DNA from 2 places in the Actinomadura sp. 21ATH genome. Region 2 is predicted to be linked to the other one. Evidence: riboswitches for the same ligand, from Rfam matches in the RefSeq annotation. Region 2 holds a riboswitch; the other holds the start of a gene.

The links. Region 2 has a riboswitch for thiamine pyrophosphate ahead of thiO (glycine oxidase ThiO). Riboswitches for the same ligand answer to the same signal wherever they lie in the genome.
Region 1: another riboswitch for thiamine pyrophosphate. It lies ahead of ACA361_RS20675 (purine-cytosine permease family protein); the one in region 2 lies ahead of thiO (glycine oxidase ThiO).

The regions. Positions count from the first base shown of each region.
Region 1 is NZ_JBGNUR010000006.1:242,700-250,442, reverse strand. Features, by position in the region: gene ACA361_RS20680 (PAS domain-containing protein) at 1-582, opposite strand, end outside; gene ACA361_RS20675 (purine-cytosine permease family protein) at 706-2,103, opposite strand; TPP riboswitch at 2,098-2,214, opposite strand; gene ACA361_RS20670 (rhodanese-like domain-containing protein) at 2,234-2,566, opposite strand; gene ACA361_RS20665 (SSI family serine proteinase inhibitor) at 2,658-3,071, shown strand; gene ACA361_RS20660 (Fpg/Nei family DNA glycosylase) at 3,081-3,944, opposite strand; gene ACA361_RS20655 (dihydrofolate reductase family protein) at 4,028-4,621, opposite strand; gene ACA361_RS20650 (hypothetical protein) at 5,778-6,077, opposite strand; gene ACA361_RS20645 (XRE family transcriptional regulator) at 6,292-7,581, shown strand.
Region 2 is NZ_JBGNUR010000004.1:386,543-394,285, reverse strand. Features, by position in the region: gene thiE (thiamine phosphate synthase) at 1-142, opposite strand, end outside; gene ACA361_RS16530 (Rv2175c family DNA-binding protein) at 275-658, opposite strand; gene ACA361_RS16525 (NAD(P)/FAD-dependent oxidoreductase) at 696-1,907, opposite strand; TPP riboswitch at 2,006-2,119, shown strand; gene thiO (glycine oxidase ThiO) at 2,110-3,231, shown strand; gene thiS (sulfur carrier protein ThiS) at 3,228-3,440, shown strand; gene ACA361_RS16510 (thiazole synthase) at 3,443-4,261, shown strand; gene ACA361_RS16505 (DMT family transporter) at 4,380-5,372, shown strand; gene pknB (Stk1 family PASTA domain-containing Ser/Thr kinase) at 5,479-7,401, shown strand; gene ACA361_RS16495 (deoxyribonuclease IV) at 7,611-7,743, shown strand, end outside.

The sequences.
Region 1 (7,743 bases), on a different contig from region 2:
GCGCTGGGGCAGCCCGGACACGTTCACCAGCCGCAGCCGGTCGCCCTCGATCCGGACGAACCCGCCCGCGTCCGCGCCGGTCAGCTCGATCAGCGCGGCGGTGATCCGGTCGAGCACGACGCCCAGGTCGAGCTCGGCGTTCAGGTCGGCGACGATGTCGTTCAGGCGGCGCACCAGCCGGGCCCGCTCGGCCATGTGGTGCTGCGCGACCTCGTCCTCCTCGACCGGGTGGTAGACCCCGACCCAGCCGAGCGGCTCGCCGTCGCGCGACTGGAGCAGGCTGTTGTCGATCCGCACGTCGATCAGCCGCCCGTCGCGGTGGAACCGGCGGGTCGCGATCGAGATCTGGCCGCCGTCGCCGGAGCGCCGGGTCAGCAGCCGCTCCTGCACGGCGTTGTGCTCGGCCTTGAGCTCGTCCGGGACGATCGGCAGCACCCGGCCGAGCAGCTCGTCGGCGGTCCAGCCGAACATCCGCTCGGCCGCCGGGTTCCACACCGTGACCCGCAGGCCGTCGTCGACGGCCACGATCGCGTCCGCGGCGCATTCGATGACGGCACGGGCGATCGGGTCGTGAACGTCCATCCGCACGCCTGTCATCGTGCCACCGAGCCTCCGGGCGCCGCCGGGCAACCACCCTGGAAAGGTTCCCACGATAGGGGGGCCTTTACCGGAAGAACACCACGTCAGCGCCAGGAAACCGGCGGGTCACTCCGCGTCACGCGGCGAACGGCGGCGCCCGGCGGCGCCGCCGAGCCGCCCGATCGCCACCGCGGCGAGCCCGGCGATCAGGAACGACAGCAGCGAGGCGCTCATCCAGCCCTGCGGGGTGAAGCCGAGCAGGCCCTGCACGTCCTTCCAGAACGCCGCCCACCAGCTCACCGCGCCCGGGTAGATCAGCTGGTACGCCGTGAACCCGATCGCCCAGGCCGCGATCATGCCCCAGCGGGCGGGGGCCCGGCGCGAGACGTCCCAGCCGAGCCGGGCCGCGTCCGCCTTGCCGGTCGCGGCCCGCCAGCGGCCCCGGCCGAGGTAGAAGTCGGCGGCCAGGACGCCCAGCATCGGCACGAACACCGACCCGATCAGCGACAGGAACGCGGCGTAGTCCCCGATGTTCAGCAGCAGCGCCAGCCCGGTGATCCCGGCGCCGAGCGCGATCGTCAGGACCCTGCGGTCGGCGCGCGGCACGAGGTTCTGGATGGAGACGGCGGTGGAGTAGACGTTCGCGAACGACTGGTCCGCCTCGCGCAGGACGAACACCGCGAAGAACAGCACGCCGAGCGTGACGCCGAGGAACGGGTCGAAGACCTTCCCGGAGTCGCCCGCGACCAGGGCCAGCGCCAGCAGCCCCAGCACGTACGCGATGATCTGCGTCACCGAGTACCCGACGGCCGCCGCGCCGAAGGCGCCCTTGGCCGACCGCGCGTGCCGCGTGTAGTCGGCCGCGACCGGCACCCACGAGATCGACACCGCGAGCGCCGCGTCGGCGCCGATCCAGAAGCCGCCCCAGGAGCCCTCGGTCAGGTCGGGCAGCGGCTCGCGGAGAAGCTGGACGTAGAAGTAGACCAGCGCGACCATCACGGCGGCGGTCACGTACCGGCGCAGCATCCGCACCGATCCCAGCGGCCAGATCGTCAGCACGGTCGTCAGCACACCGGCGGCGATCACGTACGCCCAGCGCGGGATCCCGTCCCACAGCGCGGTCGCCGCGTCCGCGATCACGATCAGCTCGAACGTGCCCCAGCCGATCAGCTGGGCGATGTTGAGGACGGTCGGCACGTACGACAGCCGCGCCCCGAACAGCCCGCGCAGCAGCACCATCGCCGGCTGCCCGGTCCGCGCGCCGGGCGCCGCGGCCAGGCCGAGCATCAGCCCGCCCAGCGCGGTCCCGACCGCCATGGCCACGATCCCGGCCATGATCGACAGCGTCGGCCGGCCGTTCTCGTCGGGGGCGAGCACGGTGTACGCGCCGGAGAACGCGAAGAGGCTGACCCCGAGGTTCGCCCAGAAGGCGCTCTGGTCCCAGAAGCCCAGCACCTTCGGGGCCGGCTCGTCGAGCGTGAACGGGACCTCTGCACGAGGGCGCGACTGAACATCGGACGTCACGGGACGCACACTCCCTACGCCGGCATTACCCGGACAGGTTCATGCGGTCGGCGGCGCCGCGTTAAGCCGCCCTCTCAGCCCGGCATGGCCCGAGCTCCCGCGGTCGATCGGTCAAACCCGATCATAACCCTCAGGCGACGTAGGGTTCGGCCCCCGTGGCGCTCTCCATCGGCCGGCCGGTCTCGACCCAGCGCTTCATGCCCCCGTCGACGTTCTTCGCCAGCCAGCCGGCCTGGTTGAGCGCCACCGTCACCTGCGCCGAGCGGGCGCCCGACCGGCACACCACGAAGACCTCCTGGTCGCGCGGGACCTCACCGGCCCGGTCGCTGAGCCGGCCCATCGGGATGTGCACCGCCCCGGGCGCGTGCCCCGCGTCCCACTCGTCCTGCTCCCGAACGTCCAGCAGGTACGCGTCCTGCGGAACGTCCTTCGCGTCGACCGCCGGGACGTCGTCCCCGAAAATCATCACACCTCCATGGAACCGCGCGGACCCCGCCCGCGTCGAATCACGCATGCGGTATCGGACGCTCCTTTTCACGACGCCCGGCCTAGCCATGATCCTGTCATTGGCGGCCTGCGGCGAGGAACAGGCCCAGAGCCCTTCCGCGGACAAGCCCTCCGCCACCACCTCCGTCCAGCCCTCGGGCAAGGACAGCCTGACGATCGAGGTCAAGGCGTCGGCCCAGGCCCCCGCCAAGAAATGGACGCTGACCTGCGACCCCGCGGGCGGCGACCACCCGAAGGCCGAGCAGGCGTGCGCCGCCCTCGGGAAGGCGCAGGCCCCGTTCCAGCCCGTTCCGGCGAACCAGATGTGCACCAAGATCTACGGCGGCCCGGAGATCGCCACGGTCAAGGGCACCTGGAAGAACGAGCGGGTCAGCGCCAAGTTCACCCGCGACGACGGCTGCGAGCTGAACCGGTGGACCAAGGTCGCGCCGCTCTTCGGCGACGTCCCCAAGGTCCGCTGACCGGCGGCGTCACTTGAGCAGCCGCGACATCCGCCGGTCCGCCAGAGGCTTGCCGCCCGTCTGGCAGGTCGGGCAGTACTGAAGCGAGGAGTCGGCGAACGACACCTCCCTGATCGTGTCCCCGCACACCGGGCACGCCTGCCCCGTACGCCCGTGCACCCGCAGCCCGGACTTCTTCTCGCCCTTGAGGTCCCGCGCCGCGACGCCGCGGGCCCGCTCCACCGCGTCCGCGAGCGTGGCGCGGATCGCCTCGTACAGCTCCCCGATCTCCGCCTCGGTCAGCGATGAGGCGATCTTGAACGGGGACATCCGCGCGGCGTGCAGCACCTCGTCGGAGTAGGCGTTCCCGATCCCGGCGATCACCTTCTGGTCGCGGAGAAGCCCCTTGATCTGCGTCCGCCGCCCCCTGACGATCTCCGCGAGCGTCCCGGCGGTAAACGACTCCGCCAGCGGGTCCGGGCCCAGCCCCGCCACGCCGGGCACCTCCCGCGGATCCCGTACGACGTAGACCGCGAGGCCCTTCTTCGTCCCCGCCTCCGTCAGGTCGAACCCGGCCCCGCCGTCCAGGTGCACGCGCAGCGCCAGCGGGTTCTTGCCGCCCGGCCGCGCCGGCCGCAGCGGCATCTCCTCCCGCCAGCGCAGCCACCCGGCCCGCGCCAGATGGATCACGAGATGCAGCCCGTCGACGTCCACGTCGAGGAACTTCCCGTACCGCTCGACCCCCGTGACGGTCAGCCCGCCCAGTGCCGTGACCGGCGGGTCGTACGTCTTCAGGGCCGAGATCGCGAGCACGTCGACCCGCGCGACCACACTCCCGACCGCGTGCTCCCGCAGGAACCCGGCCAGCGACTCGACCTCTGGAAGTTCAGGCATGCCTCAAGTATCGGCGACGCGACCGACACCCGAATCCCCCCAGGTCAAACCCCGTTCGCCCGGCACGGCCGCCCTGACCCCGATCAGGTCCTGCGGACCGGGTAGACGAGGTGCAGGACCCGGTCACCCTCGACGATCCGTGGGTCCTCCAGCATCCTGTACGCGCCGTCGAACGTCCCGAAGTAGCGCTTCCCGCTCCCGAACAGGACCGGCGCCACGCTCATGTGGACCTCGTCGACCAGCCCGGCCGCGATGGCCTGCGCGCCGATCTCCCCGGCCGTGACCGACACGTCCCCGTCGCCGGCCGCCGCGCGGGCCTTCTCGATCGCGGCGCCGACGCCGCCGGTGACGAACGTGAACGGCGCGTCCGGGAACGGCCAGGCCGCCGGCGGCTCATGGGTGACCACGAAGACGTGCTCCCCGGCGGCCGGGACGCCGTTCCACCCGTTGGTGATGTCGAACAGCCGCCGCCCGATCACGGCCGCGCGGACCCCGCCCGCCGTCTCCCGGATGAAGCCGGCGCTGGCCGGGCTCACGTGGAAGACCCGGTCGGGGTCGCCCATGGTCACCGCGACCTCTCCGTTCCCGTACCAGTCGAACAGCGGCCCCACGCCGTCGTTCTCGTCGGCGATGAACCCGTCCAGCGACACCGTCGCCGCCACGAACACCTTGCCCATGCCCTCGACCTTTCCCCGCGTTCCACGGCCGTCACAGAAGCAGACCGCGCGGCCCGCGCGGAATCATCGCCCGCGCGGCGGCCCAGAGGCGGTCTTACTCACAGATCGAGCAGCCTCCGGAGCAGCGACCGGCAGCGCTGCCACCTGCCCCGGCGAACCACTCGCCGACGCCCCACGGCAGCCCTCTGTGGTGACCGCTGAGGCGTACGAGGAGGGACAGGCACGGGAGCATGCCGACCCGCCGCAGTCCCAGCGGCGTGCCCCGACCCCACACCGTCCTGCGGAAACGTGCGCGGCGGGACGAGAACAGCGACGCGCCCGCCCACGACGGCCCCCGCCCCCGCATCCTGCGAGGGCCCCCGGGCCGAAGCGGAACGGAACGGAGCAGGCACGACGCCGCGCCAGTCCGCGGGAGGCCCGTCCACGCCGGATACGGCCGCACCAGCCGTCGATGGCGTACAAGGCGAGGCGGGCGCGGAGATGTGCCCGTCCGCGCGAAGCCCGGACGTCATTCGCGCCGAAGCGCCAGGCGACGAAGGCGTACGAGACGAGGCGGGCGCGGGGAAGTGCCCGTCCGCGCGAAGCCCGGACGTCATTCGCGCCGAAGCGCCAGGCGACGAAGGCGTACGAGACGAGGCGGGCGCGGGGAAGTGCCCGTCCGCGCGAAGCCCGGACGTCATGCGCGCCGTAGGCCCGGACGGCGAAGGCGTACGAGACGAGGTGGGCATGGGGGTGTGCTGGCCTGCGCGGGTCCCACCCACCGCTTCGGGAGATGAAGGCGTACGAGACGAAGCAGGCGCGGGAGTGTGCTGGTCCGCGCGAGGCCCGAAGGTCGTGCGCGCCGGAGCGCCGGGCGGCGAAGGCGTACGGGGTGCGGCAGGCGCCGGGACGTGACGGCCTGCCTGAGCCGTGGTGCGTGCTGCCCCGTCTGGCTGTAGGGCCGGGCCCTCCAACACTTCCGACAGCGCCCGGCTCAGGTCGGCCGGTGTGGCCGCTTCGAGCAGGCGGTGGTGCCCGCGCCGGTCGCGGACCATGGCCCACCAGGAGCCGGTGTACTCGCCGTACCAGGTGCACACGCCCGGGAAGCGGCGACACAGCTCGGCCGTGGCTCGTTCAGGGTCCAGGTAAGCCGCCGTCCAGGGCGGCGTGACGGCGGTCATCGGCCCGCCACCCGGTTCTGGACGGGCGTGCTGAGGTACGCCATCACGATCAGCGCAGCGTCGGTGATCCGCGTGGCGGGGCCGACGGGCTCGCCCCAGGACGTCCACAACACGCCGGGACCGCCGTGGGCGTCAGGGCGGAGGCTGATGGTGTCCGCGATCAGGCCGCAGCATCCCAGAGCCTGCGGGTTCACCACTCTCAAGCCGTCTGTGGCCGGCTCGGCGAGGAACCCGCAGGCGGTCAGGAATGCCCCAAGCGCTGCGAGCGGATCGGCATCGGTTCTACGATCGGTCACGGGTCCGACCTCCAGCTGTCGGATCAAGGCCCCGGGTCCCGGTGTTAGCGCACCGGCCGGGGCCGCCTTGTTTTCTGGGACGGAACGCGACTCCCGCCCTTCCGTGACCGTCAGTAAATCCCCGTCACGCACCGCATTTCTAGGGGACAATCAGGGGGTGAGAAGGGGGCGACAAGGGGGTGACCCCCACCTTCCTTGGCGAGAGGTGTACGACATGTCCGCCAAAAGCGTGATCATCGGAGCGCGTCTGCAAACGGCACGAACCGCTGCCCCGTACTGGCCAAGGAACGAGATGGCGCGGCTCCTGATCAACGCCGCCGCTCGACTCGACCTCCCCGCGTTCCCCCATGTCGGCACGCTGGCGGACATGATCAAGAAGTGGGAACGCGGCATTCACGTACCCGGCCACAAATACCGCCGCGCGTACTGCGATGTCCTGGGCCGGTCCGAAGAAGATCTATTCGCGGCCGGGGATGCGTCCATCGCGCCGATGGGTACCGTACCTTCGGGTCCTTTTCCCGACGATTGGGACGATGAAGTGAAACGCCGTACCGCGCTACAAATGTTCGCTGCGCTGGGCGCCGGAACCACCATCCCGCCAGGCGTCCTCGAACAGGCCCTCTCCGGTGTGGAGCGCGCCCTCGGCTCATCCGTCGACGTCGCGGGCTGGGAACGCACCGTTATCGAATACCGCAACCTGATCGACAAGCAGCCGGTAGGCGCGCTGATCAATGACCTGGCCGCCGACATGATCGCCGTGGGGGAACTCCTCAATCGGGACGGGGCACCGCGACAGGACCTCCTCCGCATCAGCGCCACCTTGGGTGGGCTGCTCGCCACCGAGGTGGGCGACATCGGCGACCGGCGCGGCGCCCGCATGGCCTGGAACACCGCACGCCGGGCCGCCGACGCGTCCGGCGACCGCGATCTCCGAGTCTGGGTGCGTGGACGCGAAATCCAGGAGGCGTTCTGGGCTTCGGCTCCGCCGGACGTCATCGAAGACCTTGCCGCCGAAGCGTTGACGATCGCCAACGGCACCCCTTCTCCAGGCGTGCCCCGGGTCCATGCGGCACGTGCCGGCCTGGCCGCCATCCGGAAGGACGTGCGCTCCGCGCATGAGGCGCTAGGGATGATGAACGAGGTCTCCGAGAAGCTCGATCCGGGCCTCTACGGGTGGAAGGAGGCCAACGTGCACTGGAACGAGGCGTACGTCTACACCCTGATCAAGGACCCGCGGGCCGAACGCGCCCTCAGCGCCGCGCTCGCTCACAGCAGCCCCGGAACGTTGGGGCCCGTCGCCAACCTCCACATGATCCGGGCGATGGGGCTCGTGAAGGAGCGGGACGTGGACACCGGCCTCGACCAGCTGCTGACGATGCTGCACGGCAACCCTGTCAGCCCGGCCCGGCGGCGCATTGCCGGGCAGGCCCTCCAGGCCCTCCCCGAGAAGGCCCGCACGCTCCCGGCGGCCCGAGAGGTACGCGCCATCACGGCCGCCGCCTGACCGTCCCCCGCACGCTGACGCGCCCCAGCGGCCCGAGAGGTGCGCGCCGTAACGGCCGCCGTCTGATCGTCCTCGCACGCTGACCGGCTCCGGCGCGACGAGAGGTAAGCGCCATCGCGGCCCGCGTCTGACCGTTCCCGCACGCTGACACGCCCTGCGCCA
Region 2 (7,743 bases):
CGACGCCGCCGGCGAGGGCGGCGTCGAGGAACTCGGGAAGGTCGCCCTGCCGCTCGCGCGCGTCCGTGCAGAGGTAGAGACGGGCCCGGTCGAGCCGGGCGCGCAGGGCCACGGCCCGGTCGGAGAGCAGGTGCCTGGACACGGTGGGGGCGGGTTCCTTCCTGGCGTGCCGATCGCGGGACCGCGCGCGGCGGGCGGCCGCCGCGGGCGGCCCCGCAATCCTGTCACGTGCGTCCGGCCGGGCCTTACCGGGGTGGCCCCGGCCGGGAAAGGCTCAGAACGCCAGTGCCTGGGCGCGCCGGCGGACCTCCGTCCCCCGGTTCTCGCTGAGCGCCTGGACGGGCGTCCCCGGCAGCGTGTCGTCGGCGGTGAACAGCCACCGCAGGGTCTCGACGTCGTCGAAACCCGCGTCCGACAGCAGCGTGAGCGTGCCGGAGAGGCCCTTGATGACCTGCCCGTCCTGGATGAAGGCGGCGGGCACCATCGGCTTCCCCTCGCGGCGGACCGACAGCAGCTTGCGCTCGTTGAGGAGCTGCTTGATCCGGCCGGGCTTGATACCGAGCCGCGCGGTCGCCTCCGGGAGGGAGAGCCACTCCCCGGCGAGGGCGTCGGTGTGGGGGTCGAGAGCGCTTTCTACGGTTGCGTGCAGTTGCGTCACGCCCCCTTGCTACCACGCCCCCACGACGCTCAAACCCTCACGGCCGGGCGGCGTCCCGTACCGGCACCGAGGGGTCGGCGAGCGCGGCGGCGTCGACGGGGGTGCGGTTGGCGATGAGCCGCTTGGCCTGGACCATGTCGCGGGGGGCGCCGACCGTGAGGATCGCCTCCAGCCGGTCGCCGGTGAGCCAGCAGACGGCCCACTTGGCGCCCGCCGGGTCGCCCCGGCGCACCATGCGCTCGGCGACGGGGTGGTGGCCGACGTACTGCACCATCCGCCCGAACTGCTCGGACCAGAAGTACGGGACGGCGTCGTACGCCCCGTCCTCGCCGAGGAGCGTCGCGGCGGCGACGGCGGGGGCGTTCAGCGCGGTGTCCCAGTGCTCGACGAGCAGCCGCCGCCCGAACCGGGCGGACCACCAGGCGGCGCAGTCGCCGACCGCGACCACGTCCCGCCGGTACGGGCCGTCCTCGCCGCCGGTGGAGACGCGGAACGAGGCGTCGGTCACGACCCCGCGGTCGACCAGGACGCCGGAGCCGTCCAGCCAGCCGAGATCCGGCCGGACGCCGATGCCCACCACGACCTCGTCGGCGTCGATCCGCTCGCCGCCCGCCAGCAGCAGGCCGCCGGGCTCGACCGCGGCGACCTTGACGCCGGTGCGCAGCTCGACGCCCGCCTCGGCGTACCAGGGGACGGTCAGGGCGCCGACCTCGGGGCCGACCGCGTTGGCGAGCGGGGTGTCGGCGGCCTCGACGACCGTCACCGCGCAGCCCTTCTTCGCGGCCGTGGTGGCGACCTCGGCGCCGATCCAGCCGGCTCCGACGATCACCACCCGGGCGCCCGCGGTGAGCCGGCCGCGCAGCGCGCGGGCGTCGTCGATGGTCCGGACGACGTGCTGCGGGCCGTCGCCGGGCAGCGTGACCGGGGTGGCGCCGGTGGCGATGACGAGGCCGTCGAACGGCAGGTCGCCGGCCGCGGTGGCGACCGTCCCGCCGCCGCCGGGAGCGAGCCGCAGGCCGGTGGCGCGCTCGCCGAGCAGCAGCCGCGCGCGCAGGGCGTCCCAGTCGGCGTCGACCGTCGTGTCGTCGCTCTCCCCCGCCAGCACGGCCTTCGACAGCGGCGGCCGGTCGTACGGCCGGTGCCGCTCGGCCGACAGCAGGGTCAGCTCGCCCTCGTACCCCTTGCCGCGCAGGGCCTCGACGGCGCGCACGCCGCCCAGCCCGCCGCCCACCACGATCACGCTCTCCATGGCCGTCAACCCTAGTCGGCGGGCCCGGACGCAGACCAGACAGGTGTCCAGACGGGTGACCAATATCATCCCGGTCGCGGGCGGACGTATGGTGGGGGTGCAAGGAGCGCGGGAGCCCGGTCCGACCGGGCTGAGAGGGCGGCTGACCGGGCCGCCGACCGCTGGAACCTGATCCGGATCATGCCGGCGAAGGGAGCGAGGATTGGACATCGCCATCATCGGCGCGGGCGTCGTCGGGCTGGCCGCCGCGTGGCGCACCGCCGCCCGCGGCGCCGCCGTCACCCTGATCGACCCGGCCCCCGCGAGCGGGGCCTCCGCCGTCGCGGCGGGCATGCTGACCCCCGTCAGCGAGCTGACCTACGGCGAGGAGCCGCTGCTGCGCCTCGGGCTCGCCTCCCGCGACCGGTACGGCGCGTTCGTCGCCGAGCTGGAGGAGCTCACCGGGCTCGGCACCGGTTACCGCACCGACGGCATCATCGAGGTCGCGTTCGACGCCGACGACCTCAGGCACCTGGACGACCTGCGGCGCTTCCAGGAGTCGCTCGGCATCCCCGCCGAGGCCCTGAACGGGCGCGAGTGCCGCAGGCTGGAGCCGATGCTGGCGCCCGGCGTCCGCGGCGGCCTGCTCGCCCCCGAGGACGGCTCGATCGACCCCCGGCGGCTGGCCCCGGCGCTGCTGGCCGCCGCGGAGAAGCACGGCGTGCGGCTCGTCCGCCGGAAGGCCGCCGCGCTGCTGGTGGAGCACGACGCCGCCGCGGGCGTCCGGCTCGACGACGGGTCCGAGGTCCGCGCGGACAGGGTGCTGCTGGCCGCCGGCCCCTGGTCGGGCGACCTGGAGGGGCTGCCGCCCGGGACCGTTCCACCGGTCCGCCCCGTCAAGGGCCAGGTGATCCGGCTCCGCACCCGCGTGCCGTTCCTGCGGCGCGCCACCCGCGGGCTGGTGAAGGGCTCGTCGGTCTACCTCGTGCCGCGCGCCGACGGCGAGATCGTCCTCGGCGCCACCCAGGAGGAGATGGGCTTCGACACCCGCGTCACCGCCGGCGGGCTGTGGGAGCTGCTGCGCGACGCCCGCGAGCTGCTGCCCGGCATCACCGAGCTGGAGTTCGCCGAGGTGACGGCGGGGCTGCGGCCCGGCTCGCCCGACAACGCCCCCGTGATGGGCCCCACCGCGCTGCCCGGCCTCGTCCTCGGGACGGGCCACTTCCGCAACGGCATCCTGCTCACCCCCGTGAGCGGCGACATCCTGGCCGAGGTGCTGCTGGACGGCACCGTGCCGGACGTCGGCCGCCCCTTCACCCCCGACCGCCTGACGGAGACGGCATGAAGATCATCATCAACGGCGAGCCGCGCGAGCTGCCCGCCGGCACCAGCGTGGCGGCCGCGGTGGCCGGCTACACCGGGCGGTCCGGCCCGGCCGAGGCCGGGCTGGCGGCCGCGCTGAACGACGAGGTCGTCCGGCGCTCGCAGTGGGAGGCGACGACGCTGAAGGAGGCGGATCGGCTCGAGGTGCTGACCGCCGTGCAGGGAGGTTGAACATGAACGGCACCGACGGCACCGGCGTTCCCGGCGGCACCTCGGGCGGCGCGGCGGACGGCCCGCTGGTCATCGCGGGCGAGGAGGTCGGCTCCCGGCTGATCATGGGGACCGGCGGGGCGCCCAGCATGAGCGTGCTGCGCGAGGCCCTGACCGCGTCCGGCACCGCCCTCACCACGGTCGCGATGCGGCGGGTCGACCCGTCGGCGCGCGGCTCGGTGCTGGACGTCCTGCGCGAGTGCGGCATCCGCGTGCTGCCCAACACCGCCGGCTGCTTCACCGCGGGCGAGGCCGTGCTCACCGCCAAGCTGGCCCGCGAGGCGCTCGGCACGGACTGGGTGAAGCTGGAGGTCATCGCCGACGAGCACACCCTGCTCCCGGACCCGATCGAGCTGGTCGAGGCCGCCGAGCAGCTCGTGGACGACGGGTTCACCGTGCTCCCGTACACCAACGACGACCCGGTGCTGGCCCGCCGCCTGGAGCAGATCGGCTGCGCGGCCGTCATGCCGCTGGGCTCCCCCATCGGCTCCGGCCTCGGCATCCGCAACCCGCACAACATCGAGCTGATCGTCGAGCGGGCGGGCGTCCCGGTCATCCTGGACGCCGGCCTCGGCACGGCCAGCGACGCCGCGCTGGCGATGGAGCTGGGCTGCGACGCGGTGCTGCTGGCGACCGCCGTGACGCGGGCCCAGTCGCCGGCCCGGATGGCCGCCGCGATGCGGCACGCCGTCGAGGCCGGGCGGCTGGCGCGGCTGGCCGGGCGCATCCCGCGGCGCAAGTACGCGCAGGCGTCCTCGCCCTGGGAGGGCCTCAGCACCTGAACCGCGAGCGTTAAGCAACGCTACAGCCACGGTTGTAGCAGATTTAACTGGACCTGAAGCGCAACCACGGGCGATCGTTCGGTGTCCGTCGAAACGATCCGTACCTAAGGTTCAGCGCATGATCCAGCAAGAAGAGGCCGTGCCGGCCGGACCAGGGCGGCGGGCCCAGCGGCTCGCCGTGGCCGCCGCGACCGTCACGGTCGTCCTGTGGGCGTCGGCGTTCGTGGCCATCCGCAGCGCGGGCGAGGACTACGGGCCCGGCGCCCTCGCCCTCGGCCGGCTGCTGGCCGGCACGGTCACGCTCGCCGCGTTCTGCCTGATCCGCCGCGAGGGCCTGCCGCCGCGCGGCGCGTGGCCCGGCATCGCCGCCTCCGGCGTGCTGTGGTTCGGCGCGTACATGGTCGCCCTCAACTGGGGCGAGCAGCTGGTCGACGCCGGCACCGCCGCGATGGTGGTCAACATCGGCCCGCTGCTGATCGCCCTGTTCGGCGGCTGGCTGCTCAAGGAGGGCTTCCCGCCCGCGCTGCTGGCCGGGATGGCGGTGTCGTTCGCGGGCGCGGTCGTGGTCGGCCTCTCCATGTCCGGCGAGGGCCGGTCGCCGCTGCTGGGCGTCCTGCTGTGCCTGGTCGCGGCCGTGACGTACGCGGCGGGCGTGCTCAGCCAGAAGCCCGCCCTCCGGCACGGCTCGGCGCTCCAGGTCACCACCTGGGGATGCGCGATCGGCGCGCTGACCTGCCTGCCGTTCGCCGGGCAGCTGGTCTCCCAGGCCGCCGACGCCTCGTTCGGCTCCACGCTGAACATGATCTACCTGGGCGTCTTCCCGACCTCGATCGCGTTCACCACCTGGGCGTACGCGCTGGCCCGCACCTCGGCCGGGAAGATGGGCGCCACGACCTACGCCGCGCCCGCCCTGGTGGTCGGGATGTCGTGGGTCCTGCTGGACGAGGTCCCCGGCACCCTCACTCTCGCCGGCGGCCTGCTCTGCCTGGCCGGTGTCGCCGTCTCGCGCCGCCGGGGCCGCGCCCCCGTCCCGGCCGCCCCGGCCCCGGTCGCGGCCGTCCCGACTTCTGGGGCGGAACCCGTACAGGCCGGGAAAGAACCCGTACCATAGGGTCCGGCGGCCTGAGCAAGGCCCGGCCCCGCCGCCGAAGATCACCCGGAGAGGTCATCCTCCGGGCTGATGGGTTCCGTCCGGGAAGGCCTTTACACTCGCTCTGATGGACACTACGGTCGCTGATCCACTCGTCGGGCAGGTGCTCGACGGGCGCTACCGCATCGAGTCCCGGATCGCCCGCGGCGGGATGGCGACGGTCTACGTGGCCCGCGACATCCGGCTCGACCGCACCGTGGCGATCAAGGTGATGCACGCCGGGCTCGCCTCCGACGAGGACTTCGTCCGCCGCTTCATCGGCGAGGCCAAGGCCGCCGCGGCGCTCTCCAACCCCAACGTCGTCGCGGTCTACGACCAGCGCACCGACGGCGAGCACGTCTTCCTCGTGATGGAGTACGTGCGCGGGCGCACCCTGCGCGACCTGCTGGCCGAGCGCGGCCGGCTGGGCCCGCGCGCCGCACTGGAGATCATGCAGCCGGTGCTGGCCGCGCTGGGCGCCGCCCACCGGGCCGGCCTCGTCCACCGCGACGTCAAGCCCGAGAACGTCCTGATCGACCAGGACGGCCAGGTCAAGGTCGCCGACTTCGGGCTGGCCCGCGCCGAGACCGCCAGCGGCATGACCAAGACCGGCATGATCATCGGCACCGTCGGCTACCTCGCCCCCGAGCAGGTGCTGTCGGGCAGCGCCGACGTCCGCTCGGACGTCTACGCCGCCGGCATCCTGCTGTTCGAGCTGCTCACCGGCGAGCTGCCGCACCAGGGCGACACCCCCCTGGCCGTCGCCTACAAGCACGTCAACGACCGGGTGCCGCCGCCGTCCACGCTCGCCCCCGGCCTCCCCCACCCGGTGGACGCCCTGGTCGAGCGGGCGACCGCCAAGGACCCCGCGTACCGCCCCCAGGACGCCAACGCCTTCCTCGGCGAGGTCGCCGAGGTCCACGCCGGCCTGCCGCGCGACATCGACGAGCGCCTCCAGGCCGCCGCGCCCGCGCCGGGCCGCACCGCCGTCATGGAACCCGCCGCCCACAGCGGCACCCGGGTGTACGAGGACGTCCTCACCCTCCCCCGCGACGCCGGCCCGCCGCCCCGCCCGTCCGCCGGCGAGCGCACCGTGCGCGCCCTCACCGGCCGCTACACGCTCATCGCCATCGGGGCGGTCGCGGCGATCGTCCTCGGCTGGGCCATCTGGTACCAGACCTCCGGCCAGTACGACCACGTCCCCGAGCAGATCATCGGCAAGCCGGTGGCCGAGGTGCGCGACCAGTTGGAGGCCGGCGGCCTCGACGTCCAGGTCGCCGAACCCGCCTACAGCGACCGCGTCCGCAAGGGCGGCGTCGCCGCGTCCGACCCCGGCCCCGGAGCCCGGATCACCGAGGGCGGAACGGTCACCCTGACCCCGTCCAAGGGCCTGACGCCCAAGGAGGTCCCCGACGTCACCGGCAAGCCGGTGGACGAGGCCAGGCGGATCCTCCAGGAGAAGGGCTTCCGGGCCGGCCAGGTCAGCACCTCGCCGTCCCAGACGGTCGCCAAGGACAAGGTCATGCGCACCGACCCGCAGGCCGGCGAGACGCAGTCCCCCGACGACCCCGTGAAGATCGTCGTCAGCAGCGGCATGTCGATGCCGTCGCTCCTCGGCCGCAACGGCGACGAGGCCCAGAACCAGCTGCGCTCCATGGGCCTCGACGTCAAGGTCGAGAAGCGCCGCGAGGAGAGCAGGCGCCCCGGCACCGTCATCGGCCAGGACCCCGAACCCGGCACCGGCGTCTCCCGCGGCGACGACGTCACCCTCGTCGTCAACGAGCGCGACTGCCTGTTCGGCAACTTCTTCTGCGACGAGGGCGACCGCGGCGACGGCGAGCAGATCCCCGTCCCCCGGGTCATCGGCCAGTCCTTCGACGACGCCCGCCGCGCCCTCCGCTCCTCCGGCTTCAAGATGAAGATCGGCAGCCGGGTCGGCGGCCGCGTCCTGGGCCAGAACCCGGTGTCGGGCACGGCCCCGAGAGGCTCGGAGATCACCGTCTGGGGCTGACTCTTCGTGGAGGGGCGACCCTCCACACCACCCGGCCCGGGGCGGCCGCCCTCCGCTCGTTCCTCGCCGCGGGCACCCACCCCGGGGCAGGGGACTCCGTCCCCCGCACCCCCTGCTGGGGACTTCGTCCCCTCGACCCTCTTTTGGCCCTCCGGCGCTCGCGCGGCTTGGCCGGGGCTGTCGGGGGGCGCGACTAGGCTGGTCCGGTTATGACTTCTCTGAATAACCCCGTCGGGGGGCATGTTCCGGTGGCCGGAGGGCTGGCCACGGGCGGGCTGAAGTACGCCGCCGAGATCGGGGCCGAGACCGTCCAGGTGTTCGTGTCCAACCCGCGCGGGTGGG